One region of the Psychromonas sp. psych-6C06 genome, then DNA from elsewhere that is predicted to be linked to it. Evidence: riboswitches for the same ligand, from Rfam matches in the RefSeq annotation. Region 1 holds a riboswitch; the other holds the start of a gene.
What was found. Region 1 has a riboswitch for cobalamin ahead of CW745_RS06825 (TonB-dependent receptor). Riboswitches for the same ligand answer to the same signal wherever they lie in the genome.
Positions count from the first base shown of each region.

Region 1 (12,361 bases):
GGCAAAATTACATTTACGCTACATGGTTGGTGGCGCGCCTGTTGAACACCTGAAAGAGCGCTTGTATAGTTTTGAATTTCCAGAGCATCCCAACGCCCTACTTAAATTTTTGAATATGCTTGGCACTCATGCCAATATTACCCTCTTTCATTATCGTAATCATGGCGCGGCTTACGGGCAGGTATTAGCAGGGTTTGAGATTGAAAATAATGATGTTACCGCATTCACCGAATACTTAAACGCACTCGGTTATAACTATAAAGATGAAACTGATAACCAAGCATACCGCTTCTTCTTATCAAATAAGTAATAGGAATAAAGTCACCGATGATCCCGAGTAAACGCATAAACCGTCTTTTTAGACGTTTTGCACGCCGCATGAGTTGGCCTGCAATGTTCACTTTAGTAGTCGCACAAGCACTGATCACCTATCTACTGTTTTATCTAGCGGGCGAACATGAGTTAGTAAGCCACCCATTGCAGTTTATCTATTACAATATGGTGGTCGTCTCAACAGTTGGTTTTGGTGATTTTAGCCCCGTTACCCACGCAGGAAGATTAATTGTTTCCTTTTGGCAGATCCCATCTGGCTTAATTATCTTTGCCTCTTTTATTGGTAAAGTAACCCAACTCTTTATAAACATAGCGAGAAGAAATATGAACGGCACCAATGACTTTTACCATTACGATGATCACATCTTGCTATTATGCTGGGATGACCATTCAACAAGACAAATAGTGAAGCTCATTCTTGGTGATAAAAAACGTCAGAAACGACAAATTTTACTCTGTGTTACTGATGATATTAAAAATCCTTTTCCAGATAATATGGATGTTTCCTTTGCAAGGTTACGCACTTTTTCCGATAAAAAGGAATTAGACAGGGTAGCAATCAGTAAGGCTAAAAGGATTATTGTCGATGGGAAATCAGATGATGAGACGCTTTCAATTGCACTCAGCATTGCCACCTTTGCCGCGAAAGATGCCAATATTTCTGCGCATTTCTTTGATAAAACCAAAGCGCAATTGCTTAAAATGCACTGCCCACATATCGAGTGTAGCATCGATAACAGTGCCAAAATGATGGTACGTAGCATGCAAGATCCAGGTTCAAGTCAAGTTACTGAACAGCTTTTATCTACTTTAAGTGGAGCAACGCTGTACTGCTTACAACTCCCTGAACTTGATAAAGAGCTCACCTTTGGAACCCTCTTTAATAACCTAAAAGAAAATTATCAAATGACATTAATCGGGCTTAGTTACTTTAAAAATGGCGATGATATGCAACTTAACCCTGCTTTGGATCTGCCTATAAAAAATGGATGTTATCTTCATTATATCGCCCATGAACGTATTGATGCCGAAGCTATTAGCTGGCAGAGCATTTAGCCGTAGACAATGGAATTAAGTATGCGTTCTACATTTTGCGCAGTAAAAGTGACTTAACTTAAGGTCAAATTAGACGTCAATACTTGTTTCCTTTTCGAAAACCTCAACGAAGCGATACAATACCGTTATTTCCGCGAATTTCGGCGTTAAACCATCTACCAATAACCAGTTATTACGACGATAATTTGCCTTGAACTACGCAAAACTAACGGCACTGTTTTATAAAAGTAGCAACATCATGATTTTAAAAGCCATCACGCTTCGATTTACCAGAATTGAGTTAAAATAAGCTACTGATTTATTATCAATAATATCTATTTTTGTTTTTTTAGTTAGAATTAAAACTAATTTAACATTCCTGCAACGTGAGTATTTATGGCTAATACATTTTATCTGCTACTCCTACTATTATTTTCTTCTTCAAGCTTCGCATTGCTCGATCTTAATATGAGTCGTCAAAAAAGCTTAACCCCAGCAGCAACAACACTACATCAAGCGGTAAGCGAACTCCCTGAGCTACATTTTTTAGATCAGCAGCAGCAAAAAGCAGTTGATAACTTATTGGTGCGTGTATTAGATGAACAGGCTAAACAAATTAATTATTTTAAAACCGAGTTGATTGCATACAAAGCCTCACCAGACTCAGCACAAGCATGGAAAAATGCCCAAAGAGGATATTACTCTACCTTAAGCCTTAGTCATGATAAGCAAAAATTATTGTCATTGAGTAGCCCGCCAATTAGAGACTTGGTTACCGGGTTTGGCCCTGAGGGGGTAAGACAATTTAAATCTGAACTTTATCTGACAAGACTAAATGTAGAGTTTTATTTACACCAAGAGATACGCGCCTTTAAACGTTTTGTAGAAGATATTTTTATCTCACCTATCCCCGTACTTGTGGTTATTTTTAAAGTATTCATGCTTCAAGTTATTATGTTTTGGTGGTTACGAAATAGTAATCGTTTTATTACGCTATTGCGCGATAAGATAAGTAAAAATGGACGGTCTACCAACCTCTGGTTACATTTGCTTTGGTATGTCGCTCGTGCACATCGTGCCATTGCATGGCTCATCAGCATCACTTTATCACTGCGTATCATTGCTCAACTCCCTAGCTTGCAACATCTGGTGTTCTTAGAGATCTTTACTTGGTGGATTTTAGGTGGAGCCATCGCGGTAAGTTTTATTCTAGAGTTTGCTTATCAGCACAGTCGCCGATTAAGCAAAGCAATAATCACATTGCGACTTTCTACTATCCGTTTATATGTATGGGGATTTATTAGTACAGGGCTTATTTCGCAAATTTCAGAGATGACGCTAGGTAAAGGGACAATCTATGCGTGGATATCCTCATTAATTTTCTTTTTCTACTTGCTCTTGACTCTCTATTCGCTTCATAAATGGAAAGCCTTTATTTTTGAACGTTTAGCGACAAAAAAAGAGCAACCAGCCTTAGTAAAGTGGGCAAATGATAACAAGCAACGCTGGATATTTGCCAGTTTAAGTACCGCGATAGCCGCTAGTTGGCTTATTTTACGCACTCTACAACATTATCTGATTGATCTCTTATCGCACTCACAATTGTTTAGCCATGCTCTTGCTTACCTTTTCCGTATTGAAGTTGCTAAGCAAAGCGAAAATGAAAGTGAGCAACTGCACCTCGAAGCCATTCGAGGGGAAGAGACTTTTAGTTATGTACGTCCCGGTAGTGCAGACAGTTTGCTAATCCCTGAATATGCTCAACAAAGTTATGATGCATTAGCCACCTATCTACTTAGTGACAAGCCTGCGGTTTGTGTCTTATCGGGAGAAAGAGGTGTGGGAACAACGACATTATTACGGCGTTTCTTACATGATGTAGATGATGCACAAGCGATTTATGTCAGTTGTCCACATGAGGGCTTTGATGCTCTAATGGCATTGATTTGTGAGCAATTAGGCCTGCCCGATTCCGGTGAGGCATTGTTGTTAACCCATCTTCGTAGCACCTCTAAATGTTATCTATTTGCCTTCGATAACGTGCAACGCTTAGTTAAACCGCAGGTCGGTGGTTTAGCACCTTTAATGCGGTTAACGAATTTATTACGTCAATCTAAAAATAGCCATCGCGCTTTATTAGCCATTGAAAAGTCTAGTTGGCGCTTTGTTGACAGGGCTAGAGGCGAGCGTTTGTTATTTGATTTAGTTGAGTTTTTACCTCGTTGGAAGGAAAGTGAAATAAGCCAGTTATTGGCTAGTCGCATTACAGATAATGGACAATATGCCCTCTCTTTTGATGGCCTCGCACTACCAAGGCAATGGGAAAAAGATGAATTAAGCGAAGATCAACGTGCCTGCCATGGTTTTTATCGTATTCTTTGGGACTACTCCGATGGTAACCCAACGGTCGCCTTACGCTTTTTTAGGCGCTCATTGTTTAAAAACAGTGAAACCAATACCGTTCAGGTACGTCTCTTTCAAATACCTTCTTCAGAAGGATTAGAAAAAATGCCGAAACCTATGCTGGCCGTTTTACGCTCTATTGTGCAACTAGAAGTGGCTTCTCCTGAAGAGTTAACTGATTGTACACGCTTGAGTATTAATGAGGTGATCAGTACATTGCGCTATTTTCAAAGCCGTGGCTATATTGAGTGGTCGGGTGAAAAATTACGAGTTTCCGATTTATGGTTCCGTAACATAACAAACATCTTACATCGTCAACATTTACTGGTGAAATAACATGCTACGTCATCTATCAATAATACTTTTTATAATCGCTTCTCAAAGCGTTTCGGCAACTGAATTAGATACAGCCCCCCTTGATAACCTACAAGACTTTGCCAGCTTAATTCGTTGGAGTGGCGTTTTCGCATCACTGATTATTATCGCTTGTGCATGGTTACTATTGCGTTTTATCGATTCCTTAGTCTCCAACATTGGCGATCAATTTGTGCAACGCCGAATGCTCTTACAAAAGCTACAATCGTTTTTTCAATTCTTCGTTTATATGTCTACTGCCGTGAGTGTCTTTATGTTGAGCTTTCGTGTTGATGAGCGAATTCTTGCTTTAATCGGCGGTACGATTGCGGTATCAGTTGGCTTTGCTTTGAAAGATCTGACCGCTTCTTTTGTCGCCGGATTAACCATCATGATTGATCGTCCTTTTCAAGTTGGAGATCGCGTTACTTTTGAGGGGCATTACGGTGACATTGTCGCAATCGGACTGCGATCTGTACGCATGAATACTTTAAATGACGATATTATTACCATACCAAATAACAAGTTTTTGAATGAGGTGGTAAGTAGCGGTAACTACGGTGCACTCGATATGCAGGTAGTGATCCCTTTCCATGTAGGCCTTGATCAGGACATCACATTAGCACGTGAACTAATTCAAGAGTGCGCTTCTTCAAGCCGATATATTCACTTACCAAAACCAGTCGTTGTTTTAGTGCAACAAACGATCACAGATAACTACTTAGCGATAAAACTGACTTGTAAAGTGTACGTGGTAGACACTAAATATGAAAAACTATTTGAAAGTGATATCACCCTACGTGTTATGAGTGAATTTAGAAAACATAATATTTTGCCACCAGCGATTGCGGTAAAAACAGCTTAATCATAAACATTATGATGAAATTGATTTTTTATTAACTTGTACCAATTTATCAAGCTTAAGCAAATTAATTCAAGGTATTGTATAGCGAATCAATACCTTACTTGTCAGCAAGTGAAACTATTTCATAAGGGGTATAAAATAACTTCATCGGGATTGATTGACAGCGCGCCTTAAATTCCTATAATCGCCCTCTTTATGTGTATTAGCGTTTAGTAATACTTAAATGGGAAGCATGAGTAAGCATGCACTGCCCCCGCAACTGTGAGCCTTTTAAATATTTAAAGGCAAGTCAGATACCAGCATAAAAACGTCACTTCCAGTTCACGGGTTGGTTTTCTGGAGCGTAAATAACTTTTTATGCATTACTCATTTGTATATGGCTAAAAATGTTGTCCCCATGCTTGTGGCGAACAAGAGGAAGTTTTCTCTCTGTTGCTGTCATAGCCTTAAAAGAAAACTTCCAAAATATTTTTATTAAAAGGAAGTTCCATGTTTACCCATCGCTACACACCTATCGCACTCACATTATTTAGCTTATTCAGTGTTCAAGCATTGGCTGAAGAAAGCCTTCAAACCGATGACAGAATGAATGTGTTAATCAGCAAAGGTTATAGTACTCCGGCTGCAACCACTCAAAATTACAGTGGTGATACCGTAATTAATATTGTGCCAACCAGTAACGATATTAATAAACCACTAGACCAATTAATTGCCGAAAACTCACCGGGTTTTGTGCATACTAATTCAGGGACTTCAAAGCATAATTCAAACAACTACCATCGCGGTCTTTCTGATAAATATACCTTGTACCTATTAAATGGCGTAGCCTTCCCAACCTCTACACTGGGCAGTCAAAACCTACCCGACATTCCGATCGAATCGATTGCACTTATTGAGGTGATCCGTGGTGCACAAGCATCGCTATATGGCTCAAACTCACTCACTGGTGTGGTTAATATCATCACCAAGACAGGAGATGAACGTGATGCACAAATTAATATTAGCGGTGGCTCACACAACACAGGACGACTAGGTGGGGTTTATGCTGATAATTTTGGAAAATTTCATTTTATGACATCATTGGAAGTCGATAAATCAGACGGTTATGAGTTTATCGAAGCCTCGGATGAAGATTTTGGTTATCAAACTTACTCAATGAACACTTATTTGGCCTATGTTAATGAGCATAATCGATTCTCTTTAGCGCTGATTAATGGCACATCTGATCTTGAAATATATGAGTCTTACCCGAGCGCAGGGAAAGCAGAAACCTCGCAAGATTCGCTACAGTTAACTGGTAAATATATTCAGCGAATTAACCGCAATATCTCTTCTGAGTTAACACTTTCAGGCGCGAAAATTGATCTCAATGCGGGCCATCATAACTCTACAGATGTTGATAACTATGCAACTGATGAAGGGCTTGCACAATTGCATTTCAACAGCCAGTGGGAACAGGTCGCACTGAATTTTGGTGGTGAGTTTATTCATTCAAAATATAACTCAAATGAAAATAGCGAATCACGAGATCAAACAGCTGTCTACCTCGCGTTTAGTGCAGATGCCACTGATTACCTGAACTTCTCAGGCGGTTTACGTAACGATCACTATTCTGACTTCGGTGATGCTCTTACCTACTCAGCTGGCGTTGCATTATTTGACTTCGCGAATTTAAGCTATAAAACCTCTTTTACCGCTCCTTCATACAACGATCTTTACTGGCCAAACAGCGGTAATCCAGAATTAGAGCCGGAAGAGGGTGAAATGTTAGAGCTGGCATTGACTCATAACGTCAATACCGAAAGCGCGCATATTCCGTTAAAGTTGAACCTATACACAGGCTCCTTAGACAATAAAATTGAATGGGCTCCTATTTCAGAAGGTTCTTGGAATTGGTCACCCTTTAATATCGGTAAAGTGGATATCAAAGGAATCGAAGCGTATGCCCAATATAATGCACAGCAATTCATTTTTGATATTGCAGGATCATATACAGAAAGTATTGATAAAAGCACCAATGAGCAGTTAAAGAATGTGCCAGAATGGTCAGGCTCATCAAGCATTCAATATAACGCACCATTAGGCATTACACCTAAATTAAGTTACTCATATATTGGTAAACGTACTGGCTCTTATGGTGATTTAGATGAGGCTCATCTACTTGATTTTGCCATTAGTTATCAGGTCATCAAGCATATCAATCTTGGTTTTAGTATCAATAACCTAACCGATAATGATCAGACATTATATAGCGGGTATAATGCAGATGGTAGAACATTCCAGTTCACAATTGGTGCAAACCTGTAAGCGAAAGTTAGGCCAGCTGTATTAATAATGCGCTATGGCTAAAACATAAATTCGTACAAAAAAGGAGGGTAAATGAACAATTTCAAACTACTGTTATTTACCCTTTTTTTATTGCTATTAATCACCTTTGTACAAATCAAAACAGATCTTTTTGTCCTTTTTGAAGAGGGGACAGGTAACTTTACCACGCAAATAAATGGAGAGAATTACCCTAAGACACTCACTGATGTCACCGGCATTAGCTATCAGTTGACACAACCACCACAGCGAATTCTATCAGCAACATTAGTAACGGATCACATCCTTGCTGACCTTATCGATCCTGCACGTTTAGTCGCAGTCAGTAGTTATGTGGATTATCCAAGTCTCTCCAACATCGTTGGTTTTTACGATAAAAGCATTAGTCGCACCCAAGGTGAAATCGAATCGATGCTAGCATTGCAGCCCGACCTTGTCTTTGTTGCATCCTATAGCAACCCAGAAACCGTGCGTTACTTATTACGCAGTGGCATCGCCATCGTTCGCCTTAGCGAATTTAAAAGCTTTAACGATATTTTTAATAATATAAATATCGTTGCCTCCGTAACCGATACACAACAACAAGCTCAAGATGTCATTAAGCAGATACAAAACCGACTACAACATATTCAAAAACAGGTAGCAGATAAGCCCAAGCCACGGGTTTTATATTACGACATGAATGGCTATAGCGTCGGCGGGGATTCATTGATGGATGAAGCTATCACAATTTCCGGTGGGCTCAACGTTACCGCAGGTGTGCTACCCGATGGTGAAAATAGAATTAGTGAAGAACTTGCCATCTCATTGCAACCCGATGTCATTGTGATGAATCAATGGGTATTTAACCAAAATGAAGGGCAAGCATCTCCTGCTGAAATTTTAATGGCTAAAACGGCTTGGCAAAATGTCCCCGCCATTAAACATAATCGCGTATATGCAGTGCCCGGTACTTGGCTACGCAGCGTATCACAACACAGAATAAAAGGGGTAGAGGCAATTTCAAAATTACTGCATCCTGATATCACCCTGGCTCAAGAGAGTAAAAATGACTTATAAGTACATTACTATTCCCGTTATCTTTTCCCTATTAACTGCACTGTTTTTTGCATTATTAATTGGCGCGCTATTAAAAGGGCCAACCGATATTTCAGTGGCACAAATTGGCGATATTCTTAGTGAACGATTATTAGGAACCAGCAATCCGAACATCGTCGATTGGCAACGTAATATTATTATCGATATCCGCTTACCACGCGCCTTAATTGCTCTATTTGCAGGCGCTAGCTTGGCATTATGTGGTTTAGTGATGCAGGGTATGTTTCGTAACCCGCTTGCGTCCCCTTCCGTGCTTGGCGTTTCATCTGGCGCTTCATTAGGTGCAGTGATTGCTATTTATTTAGGGGCATCACTGTTTTCTGCTTGGGCAATTCCATTGTTTGCCTTTATTGGCGCAGGCATTTCTCTCAGTGTGGTATATCGCATTGCTTCCTCACGCGGGCAAACCAGTATCAGCACATTATTGCTTTCAGGTGTCGCAATCAGTGCATTGAATGTTGCAGCGATTTCATTACTACTTGCCCTATCATTAAGTAATTGGGATGTCGCGCGAATGATCATTTACTGGACCATGGGCGGACTTGATGGGCGAACTTGGGATCATGTATTGATCATATTACCAATTGTAGTCAGTGGTTTTATCGCTTTGCTATTTTACAGCAAACAGTTAGATCTATTGTTACTCGGTGAACATCATGCATTATCTGTCGGTGTTGATGTGCGAAGAACGCGTCGTAATTTACTCCTTATTAGCACAGCAATGGTTGGGGCATCGGTCTCTGTAGTGGGAGGAATCGGCTTCATTGGACTAGTGGTGCCACATATATTACGCCTAATATTAGGCCCTTCGCATCGTTACCTTTTACCCGCAAGTTTGTTAGGTGGTGCGATTGCACTATTAAGCGCAGATCTTTTCCTGAACACCGTCTTTAGTGAACAGGCGATTCCTTTAGGGGTAGTTACCGCTGCTCTCGGTGCTCCTTTCTTTCTTTTTCTACTTATCAAGCAACGTGTTACTACGGGGAACTTATAATGACGTCACCATTAAGCTGTGAACAACTACAGTTCTCATTTAATAAAAAGCCGATGATCAGTGAGATAAACCTTTCCTTCGCAAAGGGAGAATTTGTTGGGCTAATTGGTGCGAATGGCGCAGGAAAAAGTACCCTATTACAGTTGCTGTTAGGGCTGTTAAAAGCACAGTCTGGTAATATATTACTTTTTGGTAAAAACATTCAGCAGATAAAACGACGCGAAATAGCTAAACAACTCGCTTTTGTGCCACAGGCGATTGAGCTCCCCTATGCCTTCAGTGCACAACAATTGGTCGCCATGGGCAGAAACCCTTATTTAGGCGCTTTTGAACTAGAAAGTGAAGAAGATAAACAACTGATTGAAAAGGCAATGCAACAAACAGATATTAGCCATCTTAGTGATCGCTTAGTGAATACACTTTCAGGGGGTGAAAAACAACGCGTCATTATTGCACGTGCTTTAGCACAACAATCACCGACAATTTTACTCGATGAGCCGATTGCCAGTTTGGATATTTGCCATCAATTAGAAACACTGCAACTAATTCATTCATTGACCCGTGCAGGCAAAACAGCGATCACTGCATTACATGATTTGAATCTAGCTGCGCGCTATTGCGACCGGTTAATATTGATTGGAAAACGTGAAGACGGCATGACAACCATTATTAGTGATGGTACTCCAGAGCAAGTGTTAACCGTACAAAATCTCAAACAGCATTTTTCTATTCATGCAGATATCACAATGCAAAATGACAAAGTGCAGCTAAATAGTATTTCGCCATTGAAAACCATACCACCCCAATTATGTATGTGATCTAAGTATTGTGCAGGAAAATGACTTAACTCAATGCGAAATTTGATGTAAAAGATTGCACTCTCAAGGAAAACATTAACGAGGAGCTAAGCGATTTATTTCGTTTAGGATCACAACTGAGGTGTAAAAGGCGCAGCTAAAATAAACTCTTGTAACATGCCCTCTGCAACTTGAATATCATGACCGCGAGTTAGTACCGATACCCCGACACCTACTTTTGCACCTGTTTTAGCTCCATCACTGCCATTAATCAAACCACCAACTAAAGCGGACCGAGCAGTTTTTCCAGCGGTAGATTTAATCTCATTCTCTCCTGTACCAATAATGCTTTGTGTTTTTAGCGGGTACATTACATCATTAATGGTGATCTCGTTAAGTTCAAATTTTAATAACGCAGTGCCTGCAACACGTCCAGCCCTTTTCACATCAGTTAACACGCCATAAACATCACTACCTTTAGGGGCAACAATAATGTTTCCAACCATTAAATTACTCTCGAGTTTGGCGGTAAAACGCTGCCCAGCTTTATTTTGACGGCTATTAAAACCTTCACTTATTTTCACCATAAATGCGGAACCAGCAGGCACTGTTGCAATGCCTTGTTCGCTGGACTGTTTCTCAGTTCGAGAAACTGAAGCCTGTCTTTCAGTAACAGCATCGGATAGAACAATGCGACTCACTTGTGCAATCGGTAGATTCATCTCTATGCCATTCATCTCTAAAATCACTTTTTCTGCATCCTGACTTTTAATTTCCCCATCAAAAGTACGCCCATCTTTCAGCGTTACCGTATCAGCAAAAGTCTGTCCCATTGCGCATAAGACAAGCATTATTGAGAAAACTTGTTTAACCATAAATTTCATCATGACTCCCATCACATTGCCCCTTAAAGGGTGATTGATGGGCCAGTATAGGGGGCTTTAGAAAAAAAAAGATAGCTATAGTAAATATAACCTTCTGTATAACCACTACTATTTTCAACACGTTATGTATTAGCTAAATTTATATCGTTTAAGCTCAAGGGGGAGCAGGTTAGATGGAATAAAAACCAATAAACTTCTATTATCAGTATATACAAAGTTCATCGGGCCTAAAAAATGTTCAGAATAATCAACCTATTACTACTTATCTTGCTATCAAATTTATCAATCGCAATGGCGACAGAAAACCAGCCAGCAACACTTGTTGATATCAATATTGGTATTGAAATGCAGAAGTTTGAGCAATCAGCACAGAATATAGAACACTCTATTACGCTGGCCTCACAGGCGTTACAAGAGATGGCTAAAAACCCCAATTTAAATGAAGCGCAACAGGATAAAATAATCGCTAGCTTTGAAAGAATGGATGCACTCGCAAACCGTTTTCAAACGAGTATTGAAACAATTCCCAGCACCATAAAACAATCCACACCTCCAGTTACAGGGGCAATTAATAACCTTTTTTCCAATATTCAATTAACGATTATTATCGCCTTAGTCGCACTACTATTGTTAATTCTCGGCGCTTTAGTTGTTGTCTACTACTGGGTATTAAAGCCAAGCACGGCGATGCTATTACAGACCACAGAGAAAATAGATAGTATCGCCGCAGCATTACAAACTACTGCCCTCATTGTTGAAAAAAATGCAGATCAACAACTAGAGATTTTAAATCACACATCACGTAAGCCATAATCAATACTGCTTTAATAGGAGTACACCGCACTTCTCACATCATTTTTTGATTGCCTAACCATTAAACGGTAAAATGTCGCAATGATAATTTTAAGGGATTTAAAAGAATGGCAGTGGAAGTAACCGTAATCAAAAGTACCGCCGTTGATCCCACTCTTTTGCAACAGGTTGCTGGCACTATGCCAGAATGGTTTCAGCAAGGTGGTATGGTAATGTGGTTGTTATTACTCACCTCATTTGTGGTAACCATTATTACCCTTGAGCGCGCTTCTGCTTGGGTAACTTACCTGCTAAAAAAAGAACATTTTTTAATTAATGACTGTTTTGCAGCCCTAAATAAAAATGAAAAAGAACAGGCTCTCCTTTGCTGTCAGAACTTAGATACTCCAGCACTTAACATGTTAAAGCATGGTATTAACAGCCTACCATTCTCACCGAAAGAGCGAATGCAATCTTACGC
Region 1 covers NZ_PIZM01000002.1:806,533-818,893, forward strand. The annotation lists gene ilvA (threonine ammonia-lyase, biosynthetic) at 1-310, shown strand, start outside; gene CW745_RS06810 (potassium channel family protein) at 328-1,389, shown strand; gene CW745_RS06815 (ATP-binding protein) at 1,765-4,107, shown strand; gene CW745_RS06820 (mechanosensitive ion channel domain-containing protein) at 4,109-4,990, shown strand; cobalamin riboswitch at 5,169-5,310, shown strand; gene CW745_RS06825 (TonB-dependent receptor) at 5,480-7,297, shown strand; gene CW745_RS06830 (ABC transporter substrate-binding protein) at 7,370-8,374, shown strand; gene CW745_RS06835 (iron ABC transporter permease) at 8,364-9,407, shown strand; gene CW745_RS06840 (ABC transporter ATP-binding protein) at 9,407-10,225, shown strand; gene CW745_RS06845 (hypothetical protein) at 10,336-11,079, opposite strand; gene CW745_RS06850 (hypothetical protein) at 11,323-11,901, shown strand; gene CW745_RS06855 (MotA/TolQ/ExbB proton channel family protein) at 12,009-12,361, shown strand, end outside.

Region 2 (12,361 bases), on a different contig from region 1:
CTCGGTAATTTGCTAAGCCGATAGCAATGGCCCCTGCCGTTTGCGCCATCCCTTTAACATCCATCACAATCGCCACGGGGATATTAAAACGTGATGCTAAATCGGCACTAGAAGGCTCGCCATCAAATAAGCCCATTGCCCCTTCGACTAAAATAAGATCCGCTTCAAGCGCTGCTTCATAAAGCTTTTGCTGGCAATATTGCTCACCTGCCATCCACATATCCAACTGCTCAACATGGCTATGGGAGGCCTGTGCTAATATTTGCGGGTCAAGATAATCTGGGCCAGTTTTAAAGACCCGCACCCGATAACCTTGCTCAGAAAAGTAACGCGCCATAGCAGCGGTAATAGTGGTTTTTCCTTGCCCTGATGCAGGGGCTGCCAGAAACAGTGCGGGACAACTGGCTTGCTTATTATTACTCATTGTTATGCCTGTAACGCAACATATTGCGCCCCTAGTTGTTGCGCGAGTACCTTGCCACGGCCGCGTTTTATTTGCGCTTTTTCAATGTCCACCAGCAAGGTCGGCACAGACAGTTTTAAATCATCAACGTTAACGCGACTTCTTCCATCCGTTATCAAATAACAACACAGCGAAATAGCCGGAAACTGTTGCTGTAATTTTGTTATCTGTTTGTGTGCTTGGTGCAATGCAAGACGTAACGGCGTGCCCCCCTGCGCGCAGAGATTATCGAGTTTATGTTGTACATTTTTAGGTGCCCGCCCTGCTTTTATAAGTGTTTCTACATGGTCATTACCAAAACCTAATACACTCAATTTGTCACGACGAAGATACGCGTTATCGGTAATTTTCATCACTACCGATTTGGCAATAGAAGAAAGCTGATGGGTTAGTGTAGAAGCGGAGGTATCGAGCAAAATCAGATGCAATTTTTGTTCACCAAGAGCAAGCCTTTTAAACGCTAAACGTTTAGGTGGCCACTCTCCGACACTCTGCCTTAAGGTGCTAAACCAGTCAGGTTTACTGCTCATAAGTGATGATTTTTTATATCCCACACTGTTGGTCAGCGCCCCCTGCTTTGCATGAAAGGCGAGGTATTGCTCAGGTTTTAGAGCTTCTGTTAGCGGGGTATATTGGTATTCAGGCAGCGTTATGTTTTGCGTCGTATCAGTTCGCTGTGCTTCTCCGTTATTATTAGGCATTGCTCCCCATTCACCCGCCTGCGAGGTTTGTGACTGCGCTGATGGTGCCTCATTTTTATCATTAGATGATTGATGGCTAGGTAATTGATGGTCATTTGCCTGTGGCGGACGAGAAAAACCACCGCCCTGCTCAGGGGGTGGTGTTTTATTGCTAGGGCCAGAGGCATCGCCATTTTGTTGCTCGCGGTGCAGCAGTACCAAAGGCGCGACTTGTTGAATATCTTCCAGCGTCACAGCATCTCGCGCACACCATGCAGCATGTGTCAAACTAGCGCGATGCATCATAATATCTGCGCGTAATCCTTCAACATTTGCTTGCTGGCAACGTGTGGCAATTTCAAGCAAACAAGCTTGATCGCAACTGACCTGTGGTAAGCGTTGCTGGGCATCACTGATCTGTTGCTGTAATTGTAATTGCTGAGTTTGATAGCGCTGACAAAAAGCGATTTTATCTTGCTCGTAAGCCTGCCGTGTGGTGATGATGTTGACCCGCTCTTGCACACTGTAACGATTGTCTAATTCAACCATCAATCCAAAACGATCTTTTAACTGCGGTCTTAGTTCCCCTTCATCTGGGTTCATTGTGCCTATCAAAGTAAAACGCGCATCATGACTGTGACTAACACCATCACGCTCAACCCGATTAACACCACTGCTGGCGACATCAAGTAACTGATCCACAAGGTGATCAGGCAACAAATTGACTTCGTCGACATACAATACACCACCGTGAGCTTTTTTTAATAATCCCGGTGAAAACTGTACTGATTTCTGCTGTAAAACCTGTTCTAAATCGAGACTACCAATCAACATCTCTTCGCTAGCACCGAGTGGCAAGGTAATAAATGCAGGGGGCAGTTCCGTTTTTACCGGAAGAAGATCTGCGATTGCTCTTGCTAATGTCGATTTCGCACAACCACGTGGCCCTGATATTAATACGCCACCTAAGGCAGGATTAATCGTTGCTAATAACAACGCCAGCTTAAAGACATTTTGCCCCTGTACCGCTGAGAAAGGGAATGATAGATCACTGCTTGGTTGACTGTTTTTCATTACGCCACCGCTTCAATGAGGTTACGCTGGCAACTAGACTCGCTTAACCGACCTTCATGCAAACACAGTTCACGTGTTGCCAGTTGACGAGAAAAGTCTTTATCGTGAGAGATAATAATCATCGCCTGAGGCAAAGCTTTTAACACATGAAGTAAACGTATTTTTGCTTTTTCATCTAATGCATTGGTTGGCTCATCTAAAATCAATACTTCAGGTTGCATCACTAACACGCTAGCTAAGGTCACTAAACGCTTTTCGCCACCAGAGAGTTGATGAGTAATTCGAGATTCAAAGCCCTTCAAACCTAAGCTATCTAAGGTTTGTAATGATTTTTTAATCGCCTGCTGTTTGCTAAAACCGAGATTAAGGGGGCCAAACATCACATCTTCTAATACCGTCGGACAAAATAGTTGGTCATCAGGATCTTGAAATACCAACCCTGCTTTGACGCGCATTTTATTAAACTGTTTTTCAGTTTTACAATGTTCGCCAAAGGCAATAATCTCGCCTTGCTTGGCTTTTTTAAGACCAACAATTAAATGCAATAACGTCGTTTTACCTGCGCCATTATCACCATTGATAACAACCCGTTCATGGCGATTTAAGACAAAGTGAATGTTATTTAATACTTTGTTTTGTTTAGGATAGGCATAACTTAAATTAGCGATTTCAAGTAACGCTTTGTTTGTATTTTCCATCAGAAATTAAGCCCTATTAACAACACTAAAAAACAGATAAAAAAGGCACTAAACTGTCGATCGATTCGATTAAGTTTAAGCTCATCGTTTAGGTAAAATCGTCCACAAAAACCACGGCACTTCATGGCATTAGCAATACGTTCAGCACGCTCTATTGAGCGAATCAATAACATTCCAAACAGGTAGCCCATGCTTTTCCAAGTATGTCTATTCGTCTGCATCACAAAGGCACGCGCCTGCATTGCGCGGCGCATCTTCTTATATTCATCACTGATAACATCTAAATAACGCACCATAAATAGCAATAGATGCACCAATTTATCGGGTACTTTTAAGTGCGCGAGCGCATGCCCTAATGTCGATGCACTCATGGTCGCAACCAATGAAAAGAGCACTAATAACACGGCATTAGCTTTAAAGGTGATTAGCAATGCATGCGCTAACCCTTGCCAGCTAGCGCTTAAACCAAACACACTAAACATCGCATCACCCGGAGTGGTAAAGGGTAAAACACAGATTAAGGTCAGCATAAACAGATCCATTGCCACCACTCGGCGCAATGCTCGCTTAATATTTAAGCGGCTTATTTTTACTAAGAAAAGGGCAATAAAAAGCCCCAGTAATACCGGCAAAAAATGAGGGCTAGAAACCACCACGAGAGCAAAAAATGCACTGCATAAAATACGCACGCGTGCATCGACAGCATCAATCCAAGAGGCTTCATGTTTCAGTGCTTGCCCAGACCAAGAGGTTAAGCTGTGCTCTAAGCCTTGTGACATGTTTGCTTCGCTTTTAGTTTGCGCTCACGAAGGAAGGCCACTAAGCCAAGTAGGCCAAAAATGTAACCAATAGCACCAATAATATCGCGCAAACCCGCCTTCTCTTTTAATGCTTGAATCTCTTGACGCAAAGGTTTTATCTGTTTGGCGACCGCCTTCTCTATATCGATTTTAGAGATCGAAGGTGTAGCCGACACACTCTTTGTCGGAGCAACTTGGGGGCTTTTTTTAGTCACTAGCGTTGGGCTTAAATTATCAGGTAGTTCACTCGCAGGGAGCTGTAGCGTTAAACCATGCCCTGCTCCCATATTTACCTTAAACACATGTGTAATACGTTTTTGCGCAGTAAACTTAAAGCCTCCTTCGGCATCCGTTAACACCTCCCCTAACGGGGTTCCTTTTTTATCATAAATTTTCACTACTGAACCTTCTGGCGCCATCGAACCATTTGAAAAACCTGCTTCGCCCTCAATCACAGCGCCACTGGCATAAACACCACCAACGACATTGTGGGCAACTAACGTTGAAGGCATAAACAGCATCAACAGTGATGCGAAAAAGATTTTCATTGAGCAACTTCCTTAGTAATAAATTCGGGTTTTACGGTATGAATAAGGTAGACGGCAGCGTAAGAAACAAACCCTTCTAACACCATAATAGGGATATGAGCAGGCAATACGGCTTTAGCTGCCAAGACAAAAGATTCACCGGACAGCGCCAATGAAAATGCCACCATCACCGAGGTTAGGATAATCGCCCCAGCACCGCCGATTGCGCCCCACATAGCAGCTACCTTGGCACTTGAATGACGAATTCCTGGGCCACAAAGGTAATAGATAATCACCGCCGGTAAAGCGATATTGAAGGTGTTCACACCAAGCACTAACAAGCCACCAAATCCAAAGAAGATAACTTGTAAGAGCAGTGCAACAAGTAGCGCCGGAAAAGCGACCCAACCGAGCAAAATACCTAATAACCCATTCATGATCAGATGCACGCTCGAAAAACCAAGCGGTAAATGCATATAAGACGCGATAAAAAAAACCGAAGCTAACACCCCCACCAATGGGAGCTGCTCATAGTCCATTTTCTTCAAGCCAATATAAACACCGGCGATCGCCAATACAGCACCGCTAAGCAGAATGGGGGCAGCTAAAGCACCATCAACAATATGCATAAATATCCCTTTTCAATCATGAAAAAGCCTGTTGCTAATGCGTTGTTGATAGCAATCGAATCATAATATGCTCTAAATTTTTGTGTGGCGAAGACCCCACTCCAGAGCGAAAGTTAATGTAAATGGTTATTACCTTTACTCAACTTTCAACACAGGGGTAGGCTATTTCAACCAGTAAAATCGATCATCTATTTATTCCGTTTGCTATAAGTCCCGCAACAGGCTTATTTTTATGCGTTACGGCAACTTGGTTGCTTGCACCCAAATCACAGCATCTTGCGATAACTCTTTGCCTTTGTAGGTTTTTTGTTCACCTACACCTAAAGCAGCAAATCCCCATTGCCCCGCTTTTAGTAGCGAAAAGTGAAAGGTACCATTAGCATCGGCATAGATAGTTTGGGTAACAAAAACATCTGCAGGTGGTGTCATGGTGGGTGTTTTGGCAAAGGCATTGCTTTGCATATCAGGGGTGTAATTCATAAACTCAACCTCGATTGCAGCAAAGGGCACAGGCTGTCCATTAGACTTAACCACGGCACTAAAAATACCACCTTCATAAATCGCATAGGGTTTAGTTAAAGGCACAATTTCAGCTGTTAAACCAAAGTCTTGGTTCCAATCTGTAGGCAGGTTGCCAACATTTACAATGGTTTTAGTCAGTTGCTGAATATAGATATCTTCTTCTTTTTCAAAATAGGGAGAAGGCTGCACGATAAACACATAGTCGCCTAAGCCACGTAGCGTGACATCAGCTTGATAGGCAAGACCTTTATCAACTGAGCTTGCCCATTCGATATTCGAAATGGTGTTGATTAAGTCTGTTTGTTTGCCTTTTTTGATCACATAGAATGCCTGTGGCTTAGCAACATTCATGACATGACCACTGGCAGCGGGGTGTGTAAAAGGAAGTTTAAAACTTATCTCTCCACCTTTGTCGCGCAATAATTCAGGGGTATAAAGCATCTGAAAATGAGCCTGTGCAGACAATGGTAAAGCACAGCACAATGACAGCGTAAGGGGGCGAAATAGTCTTTTTAAGGTATTAGTTTTTTTTAAAGTGAACACAGATAAAGCTCCGTCTGATTAAATTACAGGCGAAGTTGTGGAGGAGATGGCAATCGTTTTAATGCATTTAAAAATATGAATGCGTTTGTATATCAAAAAAATAACCAACCGGTGAAGCCCTCCGCAACACCACGGTACATGCATCAAGTGCATGTATCATCCAATGGTTTGGTATCCGGGCTTAGTATTTATATTGCTACAAACACTCTACCGTTGCGGGGGCAGCCTTGGTATTTGACCAAGTTCCCAAACACTTATTACTGCTAATAAATGCATCGTTTTTAAACACGATATCCAAAGGAGGCCGAACAATAACGTGATCCTATCTATTCAGTCAAATGGAATTGTAAACTAATCGTAATTCACAGAATAAAAAGAAGCAGCTCCTTTTCGAATAAATTACATTGGTTGGGGCTATTTGACATCTTAGTGGCTTAAGCAATACTAAATGCAAGTCATTACCATTAGTAAAGGAGCTCATGTGAAGTCAGAGCCACTAGAATTAACATCAGAGCTAGATATAAATACGCTCACATTAGTATTTGAGCACTTACCTACAGCCTATATTCTGGCTTCTGTTGACCGCAAAATTGTTACCATGAATCAAGCAGCAGAAACGTTGTTTGCTTATTCGCATAATGAGTTAAATAACAGCAGTACCAAGGTGTTATATGCGGATCCCAGTGATCATGAAAAACAGGGTAGGCAGCGATTTAATCCTTTAGCAGAATATTCAAATGAAACCTACGCAATTGAGTATAAAAGTAAATTTGGACGAATTTTTAAAGGTTATACCACAGGTGGGCCAGTTAAAGATAAAACAGGAAAAATCCTATTTTACGTTGCTTCTATTATGGACGAGTCCGACCGTTTAAAAGCTGAAGACACGCTTGGCAAGCTGCATACAATTACCTCGTCTCGACACTTAGATTTCACCCAGCGCGTTGACGCTATTCTAAAATTAGGTTGTGAACAATTTGCGCTACCTATTGCTATTTTCAGCAAAATAACAGGTGATAAATACACAATTAAGCAAGCCGTTCACCCCGATGATGCCTTAGAGATCGGCATGGAGTTTGAATTAGGGATCACCTATTGTAGTCATGTTTATCTCGCGAATGATGTCCAAGGGTTCAACTGTGTTTCCAAAAGCCATATCTCATCGCATCCCTGTTTTAGTAACTTTGGTCTCGAGGCTTATTTAGGTGCACCAATTTTTGTCGATGGAGAGCGCTATGGCACGCTCAACTTCTCTAGCCCAGAGCCTACCCGCCCTTTTATTAAACAAGATATTGAATTAGTGCGTTTATTTGCAGAATGGGTCGGACACGAAATAGCCAGAAACCATGACTTAAACGCACTAAAGGAAGCACAACAGCAGTTGGAGTTGTTAGCAAATACAGACATGCTCACTGGAATTGCGAACAGACGCAGTATTGATGAAGCGTTACAAAAACAGCTCGCTAACAGCAACCGTTATAACCTTTCTATGTCGGTCGCTATTTTTGATTTCGACCATTTTAAAGTAGTGAATGATACCTATGGCCACCATGTTGGCGATCAAGCTTTAAAATTATTTGGGGATCTTATTAATAAAATGAGCCGTGAAGGTGATTTTTACGGTCGCTGGGGAGGAGAAGAGTTCCTCGCTATTTTCCCATCGACCGATTTAATGGGAGCTAAAACCTTTGTAGAACGTTTACAACAGCGCTTGAAATCGATGCCTATCAAACACCAAGATAACGATATTATTATTACCCTAAGTGTTGGCATCGTCATTCGCAAAGCGAACGACAACAGTGATTCAATAGTTCGTCGTGCAGATGAGCTACTCTATAAAGCTAAAGAAAATGGCCGAGATCGTATTGAACTTGATACGCAATAATCGCCTCACCAAAAGCCGACCAGATGATTTAACGGGAAAAGCGCTGACGTTGTAGCACTGTTTCGCATTGCTTATTAAGCGTTAGTTAAACGTATTATAAAGCACTGGCATTTGCCCTTTCCAATGTCGCCAAAGTACTTTATTGATGACTAACTGACACATAAAGTGGGCGACGTTAATACGACTGGTTTTACCTGCATTAAAAATAGCGCTTCGAGTAGGGCTTGGGTAAATATCATATTCGCTCACTACATCACTGTTAACTAAACTATCAGGCCGTACTACCACCCATTCGATATTATGCAACCGATGTAAGTTATTTTGTAAATAATCAGCAGCCAACTCATTATCAGCATGTGGCGGTAATAATACTCTAATTAAGCACATTGCTAGCGCCTCTAAGCAAGAGACTTTCTCCCCTGCCAATCGATTCCTGTTTCCAGTTGTATTCATTAAAATAAATTTAACCGGTACTTTTTGTCGCGAACAGAGTCGAATGGCAAACACTAAACGTTGCACAGACTGTGTCACTAGACGACGAGGAGAGGCAAACATTCCTCGCAAGGTTAAGTTATGTCCCAAACATGAAATAACCACTTGGCAATTCTTAACCTGTTTGATGAGTTGCTCTTCTGTTAAGTCCAAAATATCTGCCTCAGTGATACTTAAGCGTTCATCTTGTAATACATTGGACGGTAAAATTTCATGTAAAGCAGATAATGACCGCACAATTATTTTTACAGGTTCATTCACTGCTAATAGTTGTTCAACCAGTAAACGCCCCGTTGCACCACTGGCACCTACGACAAGTGTTGTCATCTCTTTCCCTTTAAATAATTTCATGTGGTGCAATTTTATCTATACAATATAAACATTAATACTTCATCATTTACATTATAGGTATACATAATTGTATGAACTGGCATTCCTTAAACTTTGATTGGAACCATATTCGAGCATTTTTAGTGACCGCTGAAGAGGGAACACTTTCCGCAGCCGCTAAAGCATTAAATTCGACACAACCGACCCTCAGCAGACAAGTTGGCGCACTTGAAAGTGCATTAAATATCACTCTTTTTGAGCGTGTCGGACAACGTTTAGTGTTAACTGAAAGTGGCTTATCATTGTTAGCACATGCACGAGAAATGGGCGATGCGGCCTTAGCTTTTTCGTTAGCTGCTTGCGGAAAATCACAACAAATCGAGGGGACGGTGGTCGTCTCTGCTGGCGAGCTAACGGCAGCTTATCTGTTACCGAAAATCATTACTAAGTTACGCCTGATAGAGCCTGGTATTAACATTGAAGTGGTGGTCACCAATGAACCGAGTGATTTAAAGCGCCGTGAAGCTGATATTGCAATTCGTAGTTTTCACCCTAAACAAAATGATTTGATTGCCAAAAAGGTTGGCGATGAAGTTATTTGGCTTTATGGCAGTGCAACGTATATCGCATCACAACCGAAAATAAGTCACTTTTCTGAGTTGCACAACATCCAATTGATTGGCTTTGATCGTAGTAGTGCGGTTACCGATATCCTTAATCAGCAGGGCTGGAACTTATCTAAGCAAAATTTTCCAATTATTACCCCTTTTCAATTGTTACAACTTGAGTTGTGTAAAGAGGGGCAAGGCTTGATTTTTTTCCCGGAACAGATGGGTGATGCAGAGCCCCAACTAACACGCGCATTTGAATATATGGGGCCAGTTATGACGCTACCTGTTTGGTTGGTTTGCCATCAAGAGTTACGAACAAGTCTCAGGGTGAGACGTGTGTTTGATATTCTTTCTGCTGAATTAGAAGCGATATATCAAAAATAAGAGCAATTCAGCCACTCAAGTTCGATGTATTTAGTGGCTGATATCATTATTCAAAAAAGCAGATTTTATTACCATCTAAATCTCGCACATAAGCGGAGAACCTATCTGAACGGATACTGGGTTTTCCTTCATCAGTCCCCCCAATACTTAATGCAAGCTGATGCAAACGTTTCACTTCCGATGCTGAAACATTAAAACCAACCATAGTGCCATTGCCGGCAGTAGCTTGTTTGCCATCAAAGGGTTCAGCGAGCGCAAAGAAAAAATCAGTCCCGGCCCATAGCGTCATTCGGCCTTCATTGTTTAGCTTTGTCATCTCACCTCCTTTAAAAATAAGATCATAAAACTCAACTGCGGCGTTCATATTGTTGGTGCCAAATACAAAATAATTCATTTTCATTTCTAGTTTCCTTTTATTCAATTACCAATTTATTCTTAAATCCAACGCTTCACCAAGAGTCGAAAAGCAAGGCGAAGTAATAGCACTATATTCGCCAGATATGCGCATATATTTAGGTGTTTGATCGTTTGCTAATGAGGATAGATTAAGCAGTTTGCTTAGTTGATAAGGTTGCGATGCTTCAGTGGTTTCATTGATAAGAAGCTCTTCAGGATGATCACCAAAAATTCCATTATCGTTAAGATCCAGCCAAACCTTCCAAGTGATTGCTGTTAAGGTTGAATTAGTATCTCCCTTGATATCAATGAGTAAGCTTTTATCTTCACTAACATCTACCAGCGTATTTGTATAATCGGACTCGTTAGCAAAATAATCCATATCTATACCATTAATCGTCACAGCAGTAATTTGGTTATCTGCAGGCATCGAATTTATGGCACAGTATTGATCGCTGATAGTCAGCGTGCGCTGAAAACTATCTTGAGCATACGCCTGTGGTTGTGATGGGTCTGTCACCGATAAGCTAACCTGATAAGTACCAGCTTGCGTATAGGTATGTTCAGGGTTTTGCTGATCAGACACTTGGCCATCTCCAAAATCCCAATGCCACTGCGTCACTTGGTGACTGGTTTGACTGGTATCTTTAAATTCAACACGAAGCTTAAATTGTTCTGCGCTAAAATGGCTCAACACGCCCTCTTCAAAGAGCTTAATTTTCACCGATTTAAAGGCGTTAACCACCGCCTGTTGCGATAAACCAGCATGGCCAGCCTGTTGCTTAATACATTGCGCAGCTTGTGGCAGTGTTACTGTAGTTGGCCAACAAGATTTAGCTGCATTAATATAAACACCATATGCCTGCTCTAACCCCCACTCTTTTGATAGCAAATAGAATGGGTAAGTTATTAACCCTATGCGTAAATAATAGTTTGATTGTGCATCGTCATAATCTAAATAACTAGCAACCGCATTAACTTCTGTTTGAATCTGGTTTAATTGACGAGTTGGGCCATGGCTTGCTTCACCGTGTATCCAATTATCATTGCTACCGGTAAACTCATATTTTGCCATTACTCCGCTGATATCCGCAAAAGCCTCATGCACAGTTCGCGCATCGGGGCTCAGCTCTGATTGAAAAATATTTAGGGGTGAAATACGACTTAGCACACCATGTGCAATTTCATGGGCAACAATGTCTAACGATACTGTAGAGTAAAACTGATAATAGGCATCTCCAAAGTTAACATAAGCGCCATCCCAAAATGCATTATCATCATATAAATGATTATAATGTACACGTAAACGCACCTTCTCATCCCAAGGTGGTTCACCCAAATATTTTACTGCGGTGTTATAAGCTAACGTGCCGTAAAACATAGCATCATTGACAGCTGAATAGGTCCAAACCCCTACATCATCGCTAATAGAATCATTGTTATACACGGGGTGTTCATCACATAAAAAGGACTCGGCAGGAAATGCTTTATCATCAATTTGATTTGCTGTTAATGCACTGAGGTGATTGTTCATATCTTTGTTGTTATGCATATTAGTGACACTGATTAAGCCGTTATCAAAAATACATAAGCCATCGCTAAGACGCTTGATCGCAATCTTAGGTCGCTGTAAACCATATTCCCATCTGTTTTTCTCATTACCTCCTAAACCCGACAACAGAGCATTACCAGTAAAGTCACGAAATTTTATAAGTTTGCCTTTATTCGCCTGCCCAACACTATTTGTTGGGTATAAAAGTAATGCTGAAATATTTTCAGGTATTGTCGTAGCTGGTATTTGCAAATCATAAATTGATGCCTTATCTGTTTTTAACCACACATCACCGACTTTATTCCCCTCTGAGTCTGCCCAATAGGCCCAAATTGACTCTGCTTGAGAGGCCTCATTGTCGGACAGATCAGTAATTTGAATCACCACTTTGCCAGAGATTTTGTCAGCCATTGCATCTTGATCCAGAAAATAGGCATGAGTAATTTGATTACTTGGTTCCTTTAAGATCAGATCTTTAGCTGAAGAACTATCTGAGCCACCACAAGCGACTAATAAACAACAAATAAAGCCAAGCGAAGCGTTACTAAAATTCTTTAGTGTTAAAGGGAATAATTTCATCTACTTTCCATAACCAAGGAGTTATTCAAACATTTATCAGAGATACATCCTGATAAATTAATCATTTACGTAAGTGCAAACACCTTACTGACAAAGTTGTTACTTAGATACTTTGATTTACGAATGATATTTATGCATAAATGTATCAACTGTGTTTGATAGAGAGCATTGATATAAGGATAATAAACAAGGTAAT
Region 2 covers NZ_PIZM01000006.1:244,526-256,886, reverse strand. The annotation lists gene CW745_RS09720 (cobyrinate a,c-diamide synthase) at 1-424, opposite strand, end outside; gene CW745_RS09715 (AAA family ATPase) at 427-2,217, opposite strand; gene CW745_RS09710 (ABC transporter ATP-binding protein) at 2,217-2,915, opposite strand; gene cbiQ (cobalt ECF transporter T component CbiQ) at 2,915-3,694, opposite strand; gene CW745_RS09700 (DUF4140 domain-containing protein) at 3,679-4,263, opposite strand; gene cbiM (cobalt transporter CbiM) at 4,260-4,871, opposite strand; gene CW745_RS09690 (DUF4198 domain-containing protein) at 5,109-5,936, opposite strand; cobalamin riboswitch at 6,085-6,222, opposite strand; gene CW745_RS09685 (diguanylate cyclase) at 6,418-7,821, shown strand; gene CW745_RS09680 (NAD(P)-binding oxidoreductase) at 7,903-8,640, opposite strand; gene CW745_RS09675 (LysR family transcriptional regulator) at 8,736-9,638, shown strand; gene CW745_RS09670 (VOC family protein) at 9,685-10,038, opposite strand; gene CW745_RS09665 (PKD domain-containing protein) at 10,060-12,165, opposite strand.
Region 2: linked by a shared signal. The riboswitch ahead of CW745_RS09690 (DUF4198 domain-containing protein) and the one ahead of CW745_RS06825 (TonB-dependent receptor) in region 1 are both predicted to bind cobalamin.